Linked DNA regions of Hydrogenovibrio crunogenus. Each later gene encodes a partner of the first gene's protein in a complex. Links are inferred from orthologs where the notes say so. Each region holds a gene or a part of one and is shown on either strand. Other genes may lie near its edges. The genes, in order: tsaE and tsaD.

The links.
Region 2: the proteins of tsaE (region 1) and tsaD are in contact, whole or in part, in a crystal structure (PDB 6N9A), measured with the Thermotoga maritima proteins. The link is inferred for Hydrogenovibrio crunogenus from one-to-one orthologs. Residues at the interface, in WP_004082108.1 of Thermotoga maritima: Leu37, Gly38, Lys46, Lys57, Val59, Lys60, Ser61, Thr63, Phe64, Thr65, Leu66, Met67, Val69, Pro71, Tyr82, Arg83, Leu84, Asp86, Asp88, Phe89, Asp93, Ile128, Asp130, Glu131, Arg134; in WP_004082750.1 of Thermotoga maritima: Cys10, Asp11, Arg49, His50, Leu82, Gly84, Gly135, Gly136, Glu154, Thr155, Leu156, Asp157, Asp158, Ser159, Glu162, Asp165, Lys166, Arg169, Leu170, Tyr175, Lys213, Thr214, Leu217, Tyr218, Gln221, Arg222, Asn324.

What each region holds. Positions count from the first base shown.
Region 1 is NZ_CP032096.1:1,175,314-1,178,620, forward strand. Bases 266-3,247 are described here. They hold tsaE (tRNA (adenosine(37)-N6)-threonylcarbamoyltransferase complex ATPase subunit type 1 TsaE), read left to right. Parts: upstream 266-1,471; coding sequence 1,472-2,023; downstream 2,024-3,247. Other genes in these bases: queG (tRNA epoxyqueuosine(34) reductase QueG), read right to left, coding at 266-1,400; GHNINEIG_RS05695 (N-acetylmuramoyl-L-alanine amidase), read left to right, coding at 2,098-3,247. Also shown: GHNINEIG_RS05680 (bifunctional diguanylate cyclase/phosphodiesterase), read right to left, coding at 1-72; more of queG, read right to left, coding at 189-265; more of GHNINEIG_RS05695, read left to right, coding at 3,248-3,307. UniProt on the Escherichia coli protein: Required for the formation of a threonylcarbamoyl group on adenosine at position 37 (t(6)A37) in tRNAs that read codons beginning with adenine.
Region 2 is NZ_CP032096.1:2,009,443-2,012,565, forward strand. What follows is about bases 239-3,036. They hold tsaD (tRNA (adenosine(37)-N6)-threonylcarbamoyltransferase complex transferase subunit TsaD), read left to right. Parts: upstream 239-998; coding sequence 999-2,075; downstream 2,076-3,036. Other genes in these bases: GHNINEIG_RS09555 (GatB/YqeY domain-containing protein), read right to left, coding at 239-576; rpsU (30S ribosomal protein S21), read right to left, coding at 602-817; GHNINEIG_RS09570 (Wzz/FepE/Etk N-terminal domain-containing protein), read right to left, coding at 2,121-3,036. Outside these bases: more of GHNINEIG_RS09555, read right to left, coding at 124-238; more of GHNINEIG_RS09570, read right to left, coding at 3,037-3,123.

The DNA.
Region 1 (3,307 bases):
AATTAACAATCCAAAGCCACTGAAGGCAATCAGGTAGAAGAGGGTCCAGATATTGGCTTTAAATTGACGCATATTGTAAAACGGGTGCTGTTTCTTTTGTTTATATAGTTAGATGTGAAACTTTAACCCAATTGAAAAGATATTCAAGCATTATAAGAAAATTCTGATTCCTATCTTTGATAAGGGGATTACTTCCGCACGGCAATGGTTTTCGGTAAATAGTATTTTTTGGCTTTATGCGGCTTTGAAGGAGATGAAAAATGACCAGGCCTGGTTATTTCTTCCGGCGCCTTCAAAAAGTGCCTTTGGCGTTGCAATGCCCAGTGTTTGTGTTCATTGACGAGGTCTGAATCACTCTGATGGCTTTCTAAAGCATGAATGATCTCTTCGCTTAGTGTTGAATTTTCTAGCGCATTACCTATAGCAACGCAAAGATTACGTTGCCATTGTTCAAAGCCAATACGACGAATAGGAGAACCTTCAAGCTGTTTGAGAAAGTCTTTTTCAGACCAATTGAACAATTCAAGTAAGGTACTGGCATCTAATAATGAATTGGCTTTGAAAGCAGTTTCATTCGTGTCTTGTGTGAACTTATTCCAAGGGCAGACAAGCTGACAGTCATCACAACCGTAAATTCGGTTTCCCATTTTTTCCCGAAGCGACGCAGGAATGGAACCTTTGTTTTCAATGGTTAAATAAGAAATACAGCGCCTGGAATCCACTACGCCATCGGCCACAATTGCTTGAGTCGGGCATTCTTGAATGCACGCAGTGCATGGACCACACCCTTGTTTTTCAAAAGGAGGATCAATCGGTAAGGGTAGGTTGGTGTACAGTTCTCCCAGGAAAAACCAAGAGCCGGCGCGTGGATGAATGATTAAACTGTTTTTACCGATAAACCCAAGCCCGGCCTTTTCCGCTAAAGGGCGTTCCAATACAGGGGCTGAATCACAGAAAGCGCGGTAGTGAAAATCATTTTCAATCGTTTGATTGATTTTTTCTGCAAGCTGTTGCAAGCGCTTCCGCATCAGTTTGTGGTAATCCTTGTGCAAGGCATAGCGGGAAATATAGGCGTGATCGCTGGCTTGCAGTTGAGGAATCGGTGAGTAAGCCTCAGTATCAAAATAATTCATACGAACACTGATGACTCGACGCGTTCCAGGCTCCAATTCTTCTGGGCGCGTTCGTTTCGTGCCGTGCTTTACCATATACTCCATGTCGGCATGAAACCGTTTTTCAAGCCATTCAAAGTAACTGGATTCATACTGACCTAAATCAATGTCGGTAATGCCGACATCAGCAAAACCAAGCGACAGCCCCCATTGTTTAATCTTTTCCGCAAGCTGGTATAATGCTGAATCAGTTGAGTTTTTGAGGGTCGTTGGAGCGTTTTTTGGCATGGATGTTCGCTTTAAACTTCAAGAATTATGAATGACACCTCTATTTTAGTGCCTTTTGAGAATACCTATTGATGAATTTTACCAAATCAACAGCACACCCTAAAAGTACGGATGATTTGCTTGAATGTGGCTTATTGCTAGAAACGGAAGCAGATACGCAGCAGTTGGCGCATATTTTTGCGCAGTTATGCGAAGAGCTAAAGACGTTTGATTTAGGGTGGATGATTTATTTAAAAGGCGATTTAGGTGCAGGTAAGTCTTTCTTTTCTCGCGCTTTTGTGCAATCCTTTGTACCTGGGCAGAAAGTAAAAAGTCCAACGTATGCGTTAGTTGAAAATTATCCCACGTCATTGGGAACCATTCAGCATTTCGATCTTTATCGTTTATGTGACCCGGAAGAATTAGAATTTTTAGCCATTCGTGACTTATTGACGCCTCCATTTGTGGCGCTGGTAGAGTGGCCGTCGAAAGGAAAGGGCGTCCTTCCTGAAGCAGATATTCTGATTGAGTTGAATGTGTTGAGAGAGGCTCGAAAAGTGACGATTTCTGCCTGTCAGGACCGCGCAAATGGTTTCGTCAAAAAGCTGACAGAAAAAGTTGGCATGGAACTTGATAGTGACTAGCACAATCAAAACAAAAATATTGAGTGGGTAGTGCCATGATCAGAAAAAATAACGTAAATCCTTTAAAAGCTTTCATGACAGTAATGGCTGCAATGTTAGTGGTTGTGATGTCGACTTCAGTCTTTGCCAAGACATCTTTGGTGAAGATGCGAATGGGGCAAGGTGAAGATAAAACCCGAGTGGTATTCGAAATCAAACAAAACCATCGTTTTGAGATTACTACGTTGAAAAATCCGGCTCGTATTGTGGTGGACTTTTACAAAGCCGAAAACCAGCTGACGTTTTCAAAAATGAAATTCCTAGACGCACGAGTGAAACAGGCTCGCGTCAAGAATCAAGCTAAACGCACTCGCGTTGTTTTGGATTTGCGTGACGATTTTGATTACAGCTATTTCGCTCTAGCCAAAAACAAAAGTGGTGCAGAGCGTGTTGTGATTGACGTTACGAACCGAAAAGTAACCAAACATGTCGCTAAAAAAACGGTTAAAAACACCAAGAAAACCGCCAAAAAAATCGTCGTTGCTAAAAAAGCAGCGCCAGAAAAAGTAACGCGTCAAGTCGCTCAAGCTTCTTTTAGTACCAAACCTAAAACCAATAAATCTTCTCGTAAAGAGGATGTTGCCAATAACCGCGTAACACGTTCTATGCTGAACAGCGGCAGTGATGTGTTTCAGACAAAAAATAAAGACTTGGTTGTCGCGATTGATGCCGGGCATGGTGGAAAAGACACCGGCGCAATTGGGCATAACAACTTACGTGAAAAAGTCGTTGTTTTGAAATTGGCTAAAAAATTGAAAAAATATATTGATGCGCAACCGGGTATGCGTGCTGTTTTGACAAGAGATAAAGATGTCTTTATTCCGCTGCATAAACGTGTGCGAATTGCGCACAAAAAAGATGCGGATATCTTTTTATCATTGCACGCGGATGCTTTCCCTGATGCACGTGCTCGAGGAGGATCTGTCTATATCTTGTCAACTAATGGGGCGAGTAGTGTGATGGCTCGTATCCTGGCCAAATCTGAAAACGCTTCTCTTCAAGACGTGAAATTAAAAGGGCGTGATGCGGATGTGGCGTTTGTGTTATCTGATTTAACTCGTTCGGCTAACATTCGTGCCAGTCGTAAGTTAGGTCAGGCTGTACTAGGTGAGATGGCACGTTCGGTTCGCCTGCATAAAAAATCGGTACAATCGGCTGACTTTGCGGTATTGAAGTCTATTGACATGCCGTCTCTTTTGATCGAGACCGCGTTTATTTCCAACCCGGTAGAAGCGAGAAAATTAA
Region 2 (3,123 bases), 830 kb from region 1 along the record:
AACACATGTTATCCACAGAAAAATACACAGGCTCTAAACGCAAAAAACCCGTTAGTGAAATCACCAACGGGTTTTATCTTATCAACGATCAGTTAAGTGAATTAAATTAATACAGTCTTTGTATTAGCTTAATTTTGCCTTAATCAGTTTACTGACTTCTGCCATATCGGCACGACCTTGCATCTTTGGCTTTAACAGCCCCATGACTTTCCCCATATCCTGCATGGAGGATGCTGAAACGTCTGAAATCGCTTCATCCACTAATTGCGAAACCTCTGCTTCTGTTAGTGGTTGTGGCAAGAAGTCTTGAATAATCTTCATTTCTAAAGCTTCTTGCTCAGCCAGCTCTGGTCGGCCTGCTTCTTCGTATTGCTGCAAAGAATCGCGACGTTGCTTCAACATTTTATCTAAAATTGGCAACACTTCCGCGTCATCTTCAAGCGTGGTCTGATTATCAATTTCCACTTGCTTGATTGCAGCCTGCATTGAACGAATTACCGCTAGGCGCTCTTTCTCTTTTGCCTTCATGGCAATCTTCATTTCTGAAGTCAGACGGGCTTTTAATTCACTTGACATTGATTGACCTTTTATCCAGTCAAACTTAGTACATACGAGTCGTACGACGGTTTTCACGCGACAAACGTTTTGCTAAACGCTTAACGGCTGCCGCTTTCATACGCTTTCTAGCCCAAGTTGGCTTTTCATAGAACTCACGCTTACGTGACTCTGTTAACACACCTGCTTTTTCGCAAGCACGCTTGAAACGACGTAGTGCAACGTCAAATGGTTCTGTATCTCTTACTTTTACGCTTGGCATAATATACTCTTTCTTTAAAATTCGTTTTATGACTTTCAATAGGGAAAATCGGGAAAACGCGAATTATAAAATTAAGTGCCTTGTTTTGCAAACAAAACTTCAGACATTTCTTGAGTTTTTGTTAAAATCGTTAACCTTTCTTAAGTACTCGACACTCAATAGGCTCTAGTAAAACGATTTTATGCAGACAACTCATTCGAATCCGTCATCTCCTTCCTTAACGCTTGGCATTGAAACGTCTTGTGATGAAACTGGAATAGCATTATACCATTCTGAAAAAGGATTAATTGCACACACGCTTTACAGCCAGATAAAACTTCATGCGGAGTATGGCGGTGTGGTGCCGGAACTGGCTTCTCGTGATCACATTCGAAAGATCACCCCGTTGATTCAGGAAACGTTGAAAAAGGGTCAGGTCAGCGCGAAAGACATTACCGGCATTGCCTATACGGCGGGACCGGGGCTAATGGGTGCCCTGCTTTCAGGTGCATCGGTGGCTCGCAGCCTGGCGTTTGCCTGGCAAATTCCAGCCATTGCCATTCATCATATGGAAGGCCATTTACTGGCGCCGATGTTGGAAGAAACCCAGCCGGAATTTCCATTTGTCTGTCTGTTGGTGTCTGGCGGTCACACAATGATTATTCGAGTGGACGGCATTGGGCGTTATAAATTACTCGGCGACACCTTAGATGATGCCGCAGGTGAAGCGTTTGATAAAACCGCTAAAATGCTTGGTTTGGGCTACCCGGGCGGACCTGAAGTGTCCAAACTGGCGTTGCAAGGCCAAACCGATCGTTATAAATTTCCACGTCCGATGGTGGATCGCCCTGGCTTGGACATGAGTTTCAGTGGTTTGAAAACTTTTACCCTCAACACATGGCTAAAAGCAAAAGAGAGCGGTGATGATTCTGAACAAACCAAAGCCGACATTTGCCGTGCGTTTGAAGTGGCGGTGGCCGATACGTTGAGCATTAAATGCAAGCGTGCTTTAGAACAGGAAGGGTTGAACCGTTTGGTGGTGTCCGGCGGCGTCAGTGCGAATCGTGAAATTCGAGCGAAGCTGGATGCGTTAATGGCGAAACGAAAAGGCAGCGCTTTTTACCCAAGGCTTGAATTCTGTACCGACAACGGTGCGATGATTGCCTATGCCGGGTCAAAACGATTAGACGCCGGGCAATCTTCTGATTTAAATTTTGCCTGCCAACCTCGCTGGGATTTGGAATCACTGGAGCCGATAGACCCCATTGAAGTGGCTTAACGCCTTCCAACTCTTACAAACAAAAAACGACCAGGCCTGGTCGTTTTAACCTTTAGCTTCCTCAAAACGTCTCTTTTCTTGATGATTTAATGCCGCAGAGCGAATAAGTGCAACAAACACCGCCAATAACAACCCTAAAACGATAGCAACTGCGATAATCAATTTTCCTTTGGGTTTCACAGGGGCTTCCGGTGTGCTTGGCGACTTAAGTACAAGAAAGGTATCAAATGTAATGGCTTTCAATGCTTTAAGATCATGTAATATCTTTTCTTTTTCAATCTTCAGCATTCTTAAACGCTCTGAATAAGGCAAGTTACTTTGACGATTTTTAAGCTGATCAACACGCGGATTTTGCTTCAAAAGCAATAAATCTGCTTTTAAAGCTGAAATTTGCGGAATAAAGGCGGCTAAATTCTGGCGGCGTTTCAAGCTGTTTATTTCTGCCGATAAGATTTTCGTTCCCATCCAATATCCTTTCATACCAGATTGCGTATTCACATCAACAATCATATTGGACGTATTTTTTGCTTGCATTGTTTTGCCATATTGCCCTGGTTCAATAGGCTCTGTAATACCTAACTTTTGGGCAATCCGCAAGTTTTCATTTAACCGCTGTAATTGATCATCCAAATTTTCTTTTGAATTATCAATCAGCGCTTTGATTTTTTGTTCTATTTGTTCACGCTTTAAAGCATCAGCTTCTTGTATGCGTTCAATTTCTGATTCGATTTCTAAATTAATTTTTTGATTTTCCAGCTGATAGTGAAAACGATTTATTCCTAACACTTCATTTAAATGTGAGGTTAAATCTTGTTTAAGGGCATTAACCGCTTGACGGTTCGCAATTTCTAAAACAAGTGCCAATGCTTTTTGACTGGCTTGTACAGAAGGCAACGACATCGAAAGTTTGGTCTTTTGAAGAACGGATAGCTGCACTTTTTTATTTTGCTCTGGCCATGCCACCTTCAACTTGCCATCATTCAGAAACACTCGCAACTCTGATGCAGAATCAAAATCATATCCTGCATTGGCTAGGAGTTGATTCAAC